One region of the Acerihabitans sp. genome, then DNA from elsewhere that is predicted to be linked to it. Evidence: predicted binding sites of a transcription regulator. Region 1 holds the regulator's gene; each other region holds the start of a gene.
What was found. Region 1 encodes Fur, which represses iron uptake genes when iron is present. Its sites were predicted from a motif close to ATAATAATGAGAACNACTATCAA; they were not measured.
Positions count from the first base shown of each region.

Region 1 (3,525 bases):
TCGTTTGATACCGGCCTGGGGTAACATGGCCCGCTGTGTTTTATGCGGGCCATGGCGTACGTAAAACATAAGGTTACGGGCGATGCGCGCCCGGCGGCGCGGGTTATCGCGTCGCCGGCCGGCGTCAGCCCGCCTGCTTTTTGATGCACAATCCCTTCATGACCTATGGCAAAAGAACAAACGGACCGCACCACCCTGGATTTATTTATTGATGAGCGACGTCCGGGAAGACCAAAGACCAACCCCTTGTCCCGCGATGAGCAGTTGCGCATCAACAAGCGCAACCAGTTGCGCCGGGATAAAAAGCGCGGCCTGCGCCGGGTGGAGCTGAAAATTAATGCCGACGCGGTGGACGCGCTCAATGAGCTGGCCTACCGGCAAAACCTGTCGCGCAGCGAGCTGATTGAACTTATTTTATTGGCCGAGCTGGAGCGGCAGCAAGGAGCGGACGGTCAGCGGGGATAGCGCCGCCGGCGCGGAAAGACGCGATGGCGTGGGCCGCCACAGGCCGCGTACCGGGCAAATTTGCGACAAAACCCGGCTGGCGAGTTTCTCCCCGGTTGAGGGTCTGCTATGATTGCCGCAGAAGATGACTGATTGTTATAGAACACATCCATAATATTTAAGAGGTTTTCAAACTCATGGCGACTGTAGGCATTTTTTTTGGCAGTGACACCGGCAATACCGAAAATATTGCCAAAATGATTCAGAAGCAACTGGGTGCGGATGTTGCCGAAGTTCATGACATTGCCAAAAGCAGTAAAGAAGACCTGGCGCGGTTCGACACCCTGCTGCTCGGCATCCCGACCTGGTATTACGGCGAGGCGCAATGTGATTGGGATGATTTTTTCCCGACCCTGGAAGAAATTGATTTCTCAGGGAAAAAAGTCGCGTTGTTTGGTTGTGGCGATCAGGAGGATTATGCCGAGTATTTTTGCGACGCCATGGGCACCATCCGCGATATCATCGAACCCAACGGCGCCACCCTGGTCGGTCACTGGCCTACCGCCGGCTATCATTTCGAAGCCTCCAAAGGGCTGGCGGACGACCAGCACTTCATCGGCCTGGCCATTGACGAAGACCGCCAGCCCGAGCTGACCAATGAACGCGTGGACGGCTGGGTACGGCAAATCAGCGCGGAACTGCAGCTCGGCTGAAGCCACGCGGCATTTTTGCCGTTATGGGCAATGCCCGGCAAGGGAGTCGGAAGCCGTCGCGTCCCCGGGGCGGCATTCCCGACCTTGCTGATAACTAAATCCTTTCGAATTAATAGATACAAGTTTTTAACTTTTATCCACAACGCGGTACAATAGCGCAGCGGTTCCACCCTTTTTAGCAAATGTTGCAGAATTCGCTTCGCAAAACGGGCTATAGTTGTTAACAACGCGCCGCTTTCATTTTGGACAGGCAGTCCTATAATGAGACGGCGTCACATTTTTCGGGCCGACCGATGTTATAGGCTAAGCTAGCCTACAATCAGATTATCAAAGTAACAGGACTAAACCCGCATGACTGACAATAATATTGCATTGAAGAAGGCCGGCCTGAAAGTCACCCTTCCCAGACTGAAGATTCTGGAAGTGTTGCAAGATCCGGAATGCCATCACGTCAGTGCGGAAGATTTGTACAAAAAGCTGATAGATATGGGTGAGGAAATTGGCCTGGCCACGGTATACCGTGTGCTAAACCAGTTTGACGATGCCGGTATCGTCACCCGCCATAACTTTGAGGGCGGCAAATCGGTTTTTGAACTGACGCAACAGTATCATCATGACCACCTGATTTGCCTGGATTGCGGCAAGGTCATCGAATTCCGCGATGAGTTCATTGAAGCGCGCCAGCGTGACATCGCCAAAAGACACAATATCAAGCTGACCAATCATAGTTTATATCTTTACGGACATTGTGAAACCGGCAATTGCCGTGAAGACGAAACGCTGCACGACCACGCCGATATGCTCAACGGCGTAAAGGAATAACCGCGGCGTTACAGGTTCTCTTAAAGCGGCTGCTGTCCACGCCGCTTTCTCATCATGCCCAAGCTTTCAATACCATCCGATAAACCCCCGCCCCATCCATCACCGGTTTCCTCGGTTCACCGGGCATGGCTTTGCCCAGCGTCACCAATCCGCCCATCGCCCGGCCGCCCTTTTCGCATCCTTACTTCACAGAATATAAAAATTAATAAAGCCAATGTTCACACCTTTTGCCGCCGCGGACCACCATACGAGGTAATTGATTGAAATACAGTCCTTTTATTCACTGTTATTTTTAGCAAAAAAATTGAGTGGCAAATCAGACCCTCCCCCCTATCTAACATCCATAAAGCTGAACAAAAAAGATCAGTCTACCTATCTTATTGTTTAACATAAGTATTATGCAGCGCCACCGTCGCAATACTGGTCTGGTTCCTTGGCGCGCCGATATTTTACAGAAAACATTAATTTATAAATTTATATAAAACGTGAAGTTCGCTGCAGATTTTAAACTTTCGCCATGGTGATATAGTGACAGGCAATGTTAATCACCCGAGAAAGACCCGATGAATGATTCAGACCTGCAAAACGATATGCCGCACGGTATCGGCATTGCCCCTTATATTCGTATCAAACAGGAAGGCATGACCGAAAACGAAAGCCGCATCGTGGAATGGTTTTTATCCCCCGGCAACCTGACCGACGTATCGGGTATCAAGGATGTGGCCCTGAGCCTTGGCCTGTCGGAGGCCATGATTGTCAAGGTATCGAAAATTTTGGGCTTCAGCGGTTTTCGGCAGCTGCGCAGCGCCATCGTCGAATATTTCGATCATGCCGATCATGATATCACCGCCGAGCTTTCTCCTACCGACAGTCCGGAAGATGTGGTCAATAAAGTGTTTAACCTGACCGTGCGCACCATTGTCGAAGGCCAGGCGATTGTCGACGCCAACGTGATCCAGCAGGCGGCCCAATGTTTTTTTGCCGCCAACCAGCGCGAGCTGTACGGCGTCGGCGGTTCCAACTCCATCTGTGCGGACGTGCAGCATAAATTCCTGAAAATCGGCCTGCGTTGCAATGCCTACCTGGACGCCCACTTGATGATGATGTCGGCCTCGCTGTTGCAACCGGGCGACGTGGCGCTGGTGGTGTCGCATTCGGGCCGTACCAGCGATCTTAAGCGGGTGGTGTCGATTGCCAAGGATAATGGGGCAAAAATTATTTGCATAACCCATAGCAGCAATTCTCCCATTGCCCAGTTGGCGGATTTTAATATTTGCTCACCCGCGCCGGAAACCCCGTTATTAGGCAGGAACGCCTCGGCCCGTATTTTGCAACTTACCCTGCTTGATGCTTTTTTTGTTTCGGTGGCGCGGCAGGATATCGAGCTGGCGAATAAAAATCTGGAAAAAACGAGTTCCATTACCAAGTACCTTAAGCGTGATTATAAATAATTCTCTTTTGGAGATAGAATAATGAATAAATTTATCAAACTGGTCGGGGGCGCCGCCTGTGGACTGATGTTATCCACCGTCGCCCACGCGGCGGC
Region 1 is NZ_DASWOM010000030.1:14,934-18,458, reverse strand. It holds gene ybfE (LexA regulated protein) at 166-465, shown strand; gene fldA (flavodoxin FldA) at 642-1,157, shown strand; gene fur (ferric iron uptake transcriptional regulator) at 1,509-1,979, shown strand; gene alsR (transcriptional repressor AlsR) at 2,543-3,430, shown strand; gene alsB (D-allose transporter substrate-binding protein) at 3,452-3,525, shown strand, end outside.

Region 2 (3,525 bases), on a different contig from region 1:
GACTGCGCGCTGGAAGCGGAGCTGCCCAACGATTTCCTGTTTATAGAGGAAATCGGCCTGGGCGAAAAAGGCCAGTTTACCGACCCGCAAAACCGGGTGATCGGCAGCCTGTTCAAGCTGTATCCGTGGGAATTCATGCTGCGCGAGATGTTCTCCACCAAGCTTGAAGACGCCGGAGTGCGCTGGCTGGAACCGGCCTGGAAAAGCATTATCTCCAACAAGGCGTTGCTGCCGATGTTGTGGGAAATGTTCCCCGGTCATCCCAACCTGCTGCCTGCCTATTTTGCCGAAGACAATCCGCCGCCGATGGACCACTATGTGGTGAAGCCGCTGTTTTCCCGTGAAGGCGCCAATATCCGCATTGTCGAGCACGGTAAGGAAACCGCCCACGTGGACGGCCCCTACGGCGAAGAGGGAAGCATAGTGCAGCAGTTTTGCCCGCTGCCGCGCTTTGGCGACAGCTATACCGTTATCGGCAGCTGGCTGGTGAACGATATGCCCTGCGGCATCAGCATTCGGGAAGATAAAGAGATGATCACCCAGGATTTATCGCGGTTCTATCCGCATATCATCCTCGACTGACGCCCTCATCGACACGCCGCGCCGGCGGCGCCGCGTGTCGGAAATTTATCCCACCTGCACCGACAGCATGCTCAATGACGCCATCTCGATGCCGTCCACCGGTATGGAGAGAGGCTCTTCGCCATCCCAGGTCCCCAGAATATACAGCAGCGGCAGGTAATGATCCGGAGTGGGATTCGACAGCGCCGCGCCGTCATGATCCATAAATTCCACCAGCGGGTGAACCCCCTCGCCGCGCCAGCCGATATTGTCGCGCACAAACCGGTTAAAGGACGCCGCCCAGGGATAAGGCTCCGCCTCGCCCTGCCAGCGGATCATGCGCAGGTTATGCACCACATTGCCGCTGGCGACAATCATCACGCCCTGATCGCGCAGCGCCGCCAGTTTTTTCCCCAGCTGGTAGTGATATTCCGGCGGTTGGCTACCATCGATACTGAGCTGAACCATGGGAATATCCGCCTCCGGGTACATTTTTTTCACCACGCCCCAGGAACCGTGATCGAACCCCCATTCAGTCAGATCGGCGGTGACGGCGACCGGCGACAGCAGTTCCTGAATGGTTTTGGCAAGATCGGGCGAGCCCGGCGCCGGATAGCGGATATCAAACAACGCCTGCGGAAAACCGCCGAAATCGTGGATAGTGCGCGGGTTTTCCATAGCGGTCACCGCGGTGCCGCGGGTGTACCAATGGGCGGAAATAGCCAGTATGGCGCGGGGGCGCGGCAAGGTCTGCCCCAGGCGCTGCCAGGTTTGGGTATACTTATTATCTTCCAGCACGTTCATCGGACTGCCGTGGCCGAGAAACAGCGCGGGCATGCGGGGTTCGCTCATGGGTGATTCCTTATTTAGCATCTTGTCGCGCCTGGCGCCTTATGCATATTAACTTACGCCTTGTCGCCGGCGAATAAACTCGGATAAGCATGATAATGATATTCAAATTATTTGAACTATATCTATTTACGCGACCAGGCAACGACGCCCCATAGCGCTGGCGGCGTTTTTGCAGCGGCGTTTGCCGCCATGGTGGAAGAGGGGTTTACCCGCCGCCGGATCAGCGCTAAGTTGAGCAAAACCTATAACCGCGTCCCCCGCGGCGGAGAACAACATGCAGGATTTAATCTGTTATAAAACCTTGCCCGAATGGGATAGCCGCACGCTGCCCGAAGCCTTCCGGCAGCGGCACAATACCCATGAGGGCGTATGGGCGAAACTTACGGTGTTGCAGGGAACGCTGTGCTTCGCGTTTTTAAGTGAAAACAATGAGGTTGTGGAATCCCACGAGTTTACGCGCGACGCCCCGCCACCGCTGGTAGCGCCACAGCGCTGGCATCGTATCGTCTCCGGTTCGGCGGATATGCGCTGCCAGCTGGCGTTCTATTGCCGGCCGGAGGAGTATTATCATCTAAAACATGGCATGACGCGCACCCATTCGGAGGTCATCAACGCCGCGCTATACGTGGCGCCGGGCAAAGCGCTGGACCTGGGCTGCGGCGCGGGCCGCAATGCCTTGTACCTGAACCTGCTGGGGTTTGATGTCACGGCCTGTGATAAAAGCCGGCAAAGCATTGACGCCCTGAAGACCATCATCGATATTGAACAACGCGATCATATCTCGGCCGGCGTTTATGATATCAATGAACAGCTGATAAACGGCCGGTACGACTTTATTCTCTCGACCGTGGTGCTGATGTTTTTACAGGCCGACAGGATAGAGCGCGTTATCCGCAATATGCAGCAAAGCACCAATGACGGCGGGCTGAATCTTATTGTCGCCGCCATGTCCACCGAGGACTACCCCTGCCCGCTGCCGTTTCCGTTTACCTTCAGCGCCGGCGAGCTGGCCGGGTATTATCAAGAGTGGGAAATCATAAAATATAACGAGGATCCGGGCGAGCTGCATAAAACCGACGCCGAAGGCAACCGCATCAAGCTGCGATTTGCCACGCTGCTGGCACGCAAACGGCCCTGAAAGAACCGGCATGCCCGCGTTAATCCCCGGCCGGTGAGTGCCGGGGGCGGTGTCGGCCCGCGGGTCAGCTGGCCTGGCGGGTCAACGCGCGGCGGTAGTTTACCAGATCGTCAATGGTGACCACCGGCATGTCATATTTCCGGCCGAACGCGATGATTTCCGGGGCATGGGCCATGCTGCCGTCCTCGTTGGTCACTTCGCAAAGCACGCCCATCGGCTTGAGCCCGGCCAGGGTAGTCAGGTCAATGCTGGCCTCGGTATGGCCACCGCGGGTCAGCACCCCGCCCGGCTGGGCGCGCAGCGGGAACACGTGGCCGGGACGATTGAGATCGCTTGGTTTGGCGTTATCTTTAATGGCGGCGCGGATGGTGGTCAGCCGGTCGGCGGCCGAAACCCCGGTGGTGACGCCTTCGGCGGCTTCGATGGTCACGGTAAACGCGGTCTGGTAGTGGCTGGAGTTGCGTTCCACCATCATCGGCAGATCCAGCTGCTGGCGGCGTTCCTCGGTCAGGCACAGGCAGACGATGCCGCTGCCGTGGCGAATGGCCAGGGCCATCTGCTCAACCGTCATGTTTTCGGCGGCAAAAATCATGTCGCCTTCGTTTTCACGATCTTCATTGTCCAGCACCAGCACACCGCGACTATGGCGCAATGCGTTAAGTGCGTTTTCCACGCGTTCTGTCGGCGTACCGAATTCGGAAAGAAGCGTCTGATTCATGGTAAAAAAACCTCATAAAGTATATGGATTACCAGAACCAGGGCAGACTTAGGAGCAGCCTTAACAGGCTAAAAAATAACGAGAATGAGCGGATAGCTCATTGTTGGCCGTTACTCTCTCCCATCCGGACTTTAACCGTCGGCCCCGGAATTACACCGGGTCTGCTGACCTCAAATCTTACGGCAATCTGAGCGCTCGCGGGCTTCCTGTGCAATAATCATTAACAGCGATTATCACACGGGTTTACCGCCGGTGG
Region 2 is NZ_DASWOM010000059.1:18,538-22,062, reverse strand. It holds gene VGC33_RS09745 (glutathionylspermidine synthase family protein) at 1-582, shown strand, start outside; gene ygiD (4,5-DOPA-extradiol-dioxygenase) at 628-1,413, opposite strand; gene tehB (SAM-dependent methyltransferase TehB) at 1,688-2,551, shown strand; gene ribB (3,4-dihydroxy-2-butanone-4-phosphate synthase) at 2,616-3,269, opposite strand; FMN riboswitch at 3,378-3,525, opposite strand, start outside.
Region 2: a site for Fur is predicted at 1,497-1,519, ahead of ygiD (4,5-DOPA-extradiol-dioxygenase). Genes of this name have one in related genera too.

Region 3 (3,525 bases), on a different contig from region 1:
ACGCGCGAAGCGATAAGACCCAGTCCCAGGTTGCGCGCCACCCCGTCATCCAGTCCCATCAGCATCAGCGGCCGCAGCATCAGCAATATCAGCAGCAGGCCAACGGCCAGCCGGGGCAGCAGGAACCGCACCATACCCCAATCCTGCTGGTTGAGCATGCCGCTACTCCAGAGAAACAGGGTTTGCAGCCGCTCGTAGTTAAGCAACGCCAGCAGGCTTTTGGCCGCCCCGCAGTAAAGCCCCAGCACCAATCCCGCCAGTATCAGGGTGACCGGCGATAATCTGCGGCCCCAGGATATGCCGAACACCAGCCCTCCCACGGCCAGCGCGCCGGTAATCGTCGCCAGTTGGCGGGTCGCCTCGCCCCCCGGCAGCGCCCAGAGGGTCGCAAGCGTCAGCCCCAGCTGCGCGCCCGCCGACACGCCGAGCGTGGTGGGTTCGGCCAGCGGATTGCGCAGGATCTGCTGGAACACCACCCCCACCAGGCCCAGGCCGGCGCCCACCAGCAGCGAGAGCGCGGTGCGCGGCAGCAGGCTGTAGTGAAACAGCATTTGATCAATACTGCCGGTATCGGGATGGCTCGCCGCCAGCCACCATAACCCCGGCGCAAGCTGATGGATTAAATTAAAGACGGTAAGCGACAGCCCGGACAGCGCCAACGCCAGGACCAGCGCAAAGGACAGGCGCGGAACGCGTTGGCTCATGCCGGTAGCCCCATCGCCTGTTCAAGCATCAGGCTAAAGCGCATGGCGGCAAGGGTGGCGCCGAAAAACCACACCGCGGGCATCACGCGCAGCTGTTCCTCCCGGACAAAGGGCAGCGTTTGCCACAGCGTGGAACCGGCCACTTCCGCCAGGGGATCCTGGTCGCCGCGATGAAAACACAGCGCCCTGACGCCGCGGAACCGCGCCAGCCGCTCGAGGCCTACCGTCGCGCTGCCCCAGATATTTTCCTCACCGTCCCAGGCGTTGGCCACCCCCACCCGATCCAGCACATCCTGGAACAGGCTGTTCTTGCCGATAACCATAATGCGCCGGCTGTCGATAAACGAAAACAGCAATACCGCGGGCAGCGGACCCGGCAAGGACGCCAGCCGCAGACGGGTGTGATCCAGTTGCCGATCGAGCGCGGCCAGATGCCGTTGCGCCCGTCCCGGCATTCCCAGGCGCGCGGCCAGGACGGCGATATCCTGGCGCGCCACGGCCAAAGGCCGATCGCCCTGCCGGCTGAAACGAAAGGTCATGGTGGGGGCGATGGACGCGACGCTTGCCGGCGCCGGACCGAAACCCTCCGCCAGCAGGATAAGCGACGGTTTAAGGCGCTGCATCGCTTCCATATTCGGTTCGTTGCGCAGCCCCACGTCCAGCACCGACGGCGGCAGCGCCGGTTGCGCCACCCAGCTGCGGTAATTCGGCGCGTCGGCAATGGCGAGAGGCGTTACGCCAAGGGCCAGCAACAGTTCCGCCGGGCGCCACTCCAGCGCGATGACACGCGCCGCGTCGGCGATGGGCGCGGCGGCGGCGCGGCGGGAAAACCACCAGGGCAACACGGCCATCGCCTGCAAAAGACGTCGGCGATAAGCATCATGAGTCTGCATAAATTTTAAATATTAATAGTTATCATTCTGATTTTGATCGCCTATTATGCGCATTCGGAGAGAGACCGCAAGCCGCCCGCCTGCCGGAGCCTCTTTCCTTGTCCTTAATCAAGAGTTCCGATCGAAACAGGAAGCGTATGAAGCCTGACGCAGCATTACCCACTGCCGGATGCGCCAACGATATCAACGACAGTTTTTTATTCGCCGGCCCAGGCGACGGCGGGTTTTCCGCGGCGGATTTATGCGCGCCGGACACGGCGGCCGCGCTATTGGAACCCTTCCTGCGACTGCACGAGGGCGGCGACCGGGCGGCGGTGATTTCCATGTGGTCGCAATGGTATTTTGCCCTGCTGCTGGCGCCCTGGACGCGGATCGCGCTGTTGCATGGCTGGCGACTGCCGATGGACCCACGCGATATCCGGTTTAGCCAGGGCGTGGAATCGGCCGTGCCGGAAAAATTTATCCTGGCCGATCGCGGCGGGAAAATCGCCGACGGCATCGCTATGCCTACTTTATTGGGGCAATTGATGGAAACGCATGTGCTGCCGGTATGCCGGACCTTTAGCCTAATGGCCGGCATCAGACCCGGCCTGTTCTGGAATAACGCCGCCATCAGGGTCGCCCATGGCATCGATATGGCGGCGGAACAAGGCGCCAACACCGTGGCAGCCAGGGCGTTTCTCGACACCAAAACCCTGGCGGACGGCGCGCCCAACCGGCTGTATAAGCCGGTACACCTGGTGGAGCACGACGCCGGCCCGAAAATCATCCGTCGTCTGTGCTGCCTGCGCTATAAGCTCAGCGGACTGGAATATTGCCCGAGCTGCCCTTTGTTGGTCGCGCAAGAGCGTAAATGCCGGCATCGGGAACAGCAGGGCTAAGCGTTCGCCACCGGGTGAATGAACGCCGCCGGCAGCGTGCCTGGCCCCGCCGCCTGAACGGCTCCCCGGACGCTATATTGCCCGGGCGGCGATCAGAGCAGTTCCATCACGCGCCGGGTTTCCTCAACGCCCACCCGCCAGATGGCCAGCATCTCCTGGTCGGCGCGCTGGTAATAGCCGCCGTAGTTGCCGTCGCCCAGCATAGCGCGGGCCTTGGCCGGGTTGAGCTTGCGAAAGCCGACCAGATCGAGCATCGGTTTTTGCCGGTCCGGCTGGGTAACGCCCGGCAGCCGGGTCCAGGGAAAATTCTCCATCCAGGAGGCATGCGAGGCCACCGGGTCGGTTTGCTGAACTTTTTCCCAGGTTAACGGCGCGCACCACCAGTTATGCAACTGCGCCATCACCTCGGGATTGGCCACCATCCATTCGCTGATGATATGCTGCGCCGGCATATTGCCGCCGTGGCCGTTCACCAGCAGGATGCGCTTAAAACCCTGGCGCTTCAGGTTGTCGAGAATATCGTATAGCAATTGGACATAGGTGCCGACCCGCAGGCTGATGGTGCCGGGAAAATCACTGAACGCCGGCGTCATGCCGAACGGCATGACCGGGAATACCGGTATGCCCAGCGGCTCGGCCGCCTCGACGGCGACTTTTTCCGCCAGGATGGAATCCACCGACAGGCTGAGAAACGCATGCTGCTCCGTGCTGCCCAGCGGCACCACCACCCGGTCGTCCCGGCCCAGGTAATCTTCAAGCTGCCGCCAATTCATTTCGCTGATTTTCATGATATTTCCTTCAATCCTGACGCGGGGGGCACAGCCGGCGACAGCAGCGGCATCACCACGCGCCTGATATCGCCGCTGTCGGGAATATGCCGGTATTCAAACGCCTGCTGGCCGGGAGTCAACAGATCCTTTAGCGCCTCGGCGCCGGTGGCGTAGACCAGCACATCGGCCAGGGCCAGATGGCGGGTCAGTTCGGCGTCGTCCCGGTGCACCACGGTAATAGACTGCACATGAGGCGCGAAGCGCTGCACGCCGGTTT
Region 3 is NZ_DASWOM010000084.1:51,859-55,383, forward strand. It holds gene fhuB (Fe(3+)-hydroxamate ABC transporter permease FhuB) at 1-704, opposite strand, end outside; gene fhuD (Fe(3+)-hydroxamate ABC transporter substrate-binding protein FhuD) at 701-1,597, opposite strand; gene fhuF (siderophore-iron reductase FhuF) at 1,735-2,478, shown strand; gene VGC33_RS13990 (creatininase family protein) at 2,571-3,266, opposite strand; gene VGC33_RS13995 (GntR family transcriptional regulator) at 3,263-3,525, opposite strand, start outside.
Region 3: a site for Fur is predicted at 1,607-1,629, ahead of fhuF (siderophore-iron reductase FhuF). Genes of this name have one in related genera too.

Region 4 (3,525 bases), on a different contig from region 1:
ATGGAAAAACTGCTCGGTCTGTGACCGCGACGGACCGCGTCAATGGCCGGCCCGGGCCGGCCATTCGCGTTTACGGCCATCATCCCTGATAGCAAATCATCTCCGTATCCTGACTGGACCTTCTGCGTCCCAGGCCCAGTGTTTGCATTTTCCTGACGATGGTGGATTGGGACACGCCCAGGGCGGTGGCAATATGGTAGGTGGTTTTGTATTTTTCCGACGCCAGCGTCAATACTGTCCTTTCTATGTGCGACAGGATATCCGGCAAGGAATGGTTATTGCGTATTTGCCTGCAGCAAAAATTCAGCAATTCGTCGTCAATATCGCCGGGCTGGGAACGTTGTTGGTTCTTGTTTAAGAGTGGGGAGATGATTTCCTCGGTGATGAAGTTTTCATCGCAACAAATATACAAATATTCAATGATATTTTCCAGTTGCCGGATGTTGCCCGGCCAAGAGTAGTCGACTAATATCTTCAATGTTTGCGTGGGAAATCTGATAATTCTGTTATAGATAGCATCAAATTTATGTAGGAAATACTCGGTCAGTAACGGGATGTCGTTTTTCCTGTCCCTTAAGGGGGTTAAATGGATGGGAATCAGGCTGAGCCGGTAAAAAAGATCTTCACGGAATTGCTTGTCAGCCATTTTTTTATCCAGGTCGGAATTGGTGGCGGCAATGACCCGTACATTCAGTTTGACTGGCTTGGTGCCACCCAAACGGACGATTTCTTTTTGCTGCAATACGCGTAATAATTTAGCCTGGGCCTCGAAGGGTAAATCGCCGATTTCGTCCAGGAATATCGTACCGCCGTTTGCCTGCTCAAAAAAGCCGGCTCTTCCTGACGTGGCGCCGGTGAATGCCCCTTTTTCATAGCCGAACAATTCGCTTTCAATAAGGCTGGTCGGGATCGCCGCACAGTTGAGTTTGATAAAGGGTCTATCTGCTCGCGCGCTTAATTTTTGGATATTCTCGGCCACGACTTCTTTACCCGTGCCGGATTCGCCGCGAATTAAAACAGAAGCGTCCGTTTTTGCAACCCTCAGCATAATCCGCTTCAGTTCTTCCATGGGTTTGCTGATACCGATCAAATTGGCAAAGGGTAGGGGAGTAGACAACCTTTTTGTTTCCAACGGCTCATGGTAGGATTCGAATGAATAAATAGGATAGTTAAATTTGGCATGTAATTTCTGAAAAAACGATTGTGCATACAGTATTGAAACCACGTGTTCAATCTCGTTTTCCTCATCGAGCACCGGCATGCCTGATACAAAAGCCATTTTTTCCGGTAACAGATGATGAACAAAAAACGCCATTGCCTCTTTCTTTTGTTTAAGGACCTCCGTGGTAATCGCGTTTTTGAAATATTTCCCTTCTTTAATGATATCGTCAATGGTCCGGCCCAGGATCGCATCAGCGTCTATAATGGGATTTTCCCGCAGGTATGCCTGGTTGATATATTCCGTAACGCCGCTGGAGTTGGTGATGTAAATCGGGCATTCCAGGGTATCGACGATTTTTTTAAAATCAATCCCGGTCTCGTTAGCCGTATGACAAAAATTTCCGCTGGACATGGTGGCCCTCTTGAAAACCGGTGATTGAAAAACATCCTGTCCTGGCGCAAAGGGCCCGGTGCCGCTGGGCTTTACCGGGGATGTCCCTGATGCCGATAAATGATTGTATTAAAAAAATACGATAGTTAATGTTAGATATACTTATAAATAGAATTGATAGCCGGATATGTGAAATAAATCACATATCAATCCGGTCGCGTTGGCGAAGACGCAAACCATCTCATGACCCCCTTTTTGTGATAATTCCCTTGCATCTTAATGATAATACATATCATTATTGTTCGTGTTTCGTTATGGTCTTGATAGGTCAACTTTGCAGGTAGCTGTCTTGGCCGACGAAAACACAGACAAGTCACATTGCGCTAACAATGTTTATCCAAAAAGGAGAAATTTATGTCTTTCCACGGCAGGGGAAGCAATGCCGATCTGCTCGCATTGTCAGGCATCAGAAACAGATTTTCCGTTTCGTTGTTGGTATTGGCAATACCACCAATGTTCAATTTTTCGCCAGTCTACGCGGCGCAAGCCGCAGCCGAGACGTCATCCACACCGACCCCATCGCAGACCATCACCGTAACGGCCAGCGGTGAGGATTCAACCGGGGAACCGCGGGATTACAGCGCAAAAACCACCCGCGCCGGCACGAAAATGCTGATGGCCGCGCGGGATATCCCGCAATCGGTCAGTATCATGACGGAACAGCGCATGCAGGATCAAAGCCTGCAGTCGGTAGGCGACGTTCTGCGCAACACGACCGGCGTGTCGGCCAGTATTTTCGACAGTGAACGTTCCAGCTATTACGCCCGTGGTTTTTATATCAACAACTACAGCTTTGATGAGATTCCCACCTCCGTAAGCGAAGCCTGGAACTTTGGTGACGCGGATGACGATACCGCCATTTATGACCGTATTGAAATCGTGCGCGGCGCAACCGGTTTAATGACCGGTGCCGGGAACCCGGCGGCATCGGTGAATATGGTGCGTAAGCACGCCGACAGCCACGAATTTACCGGCAACTTCAGCGCCAGCTACGGCAGTTGGAATAAACAGCGCTATGTGGCGGATATTTCGGCTCCCCTGAATGACAGCGGCACCGTGCGCGGCCGGGTCGTTGCCGGCTATCAGGATCAGGACGGCTGGCTGGATCGCTACCATAAGAACAAGAAATTCCTTTACGGCGTATTGGATACGGATGTGACCGACAGCACCACCCTGTCGCTGGGCTACAGCTATCAGGAGATCGATACTGATGGGGCGACCTGGGGAGGGTTAACTCCTTGGTTTAGCAACGGCTCGCGAACACACTTCGATCGCAGCATGAATTCCGCGGCAAACTGGACGTCCTTTGATACCGATTCGCGCAAGGTGTTTGCCAACCTCAAACACGATTTTTCCAACGGATGGACTTTCCGCGTTAACGGCACCCATGCGGAATCGACCATGAATGGCAAGCTGCTGTATGTTTCCGGTTTTCCCGACCAGGAGACGGGCGAGGGCCTTTCCGGCTACGGCTCTTATTACACGGGTGAGCGTAAGCAAATCGCGCTGGACAGCTACGCCAGCGGGCCGTTTACACTTTTTGGCCGCCGGCATGAACTGGTAACCGGCGTCAGCTACAGTCGCCAGGACAACAGTTATTATGGCGCGGGCGCCAATATCGGCAGCGCCGATATCGGCAACATTTATCACTGGAGCGGCAATGTCGACGAACCGGAATGGGCGGCGTTATCGCTGACATCCGATGACACCGTGCGGCAGAAGGCGGCCTACGGCGTGGCGCGTTTCTCGTTGGCCGACCCCCTCCGTCTCATCCTCGGCGCGCGTTACACCCAGTGGAGCACCGACGGCAGCAGCGCCAATATGAAAAAAAGCAATATCACGCCTTATGGCGGCCTGGTATATGACATCAACGATGCTTTGTCGGCCTATGCCAGCTATACCTCGATCTTCCA
Region 4 is NZ_DASWOM010000048.1:16,316-19,840, forward strand. It holds gene VGC33_RS08510 (carbohydrate porin) at 1-24, shown strand, start outside; gene VGC33_RS08515 (sigma-54 interaction domain-containing protein) at 80-1,573, opposite strand; gene fhuE (ferric-rhodotorulic acid/ferric-coprogen receptor FhuE) at 1,967-3,525, shown strand, end outside.
Region 4: a site for Fur is predicted at 1,832-1,854, ahead of fhuE (ferric-rhodotorulic acid/ferric-coprogen receptor FhuE). Genes of this name have one in related genera too.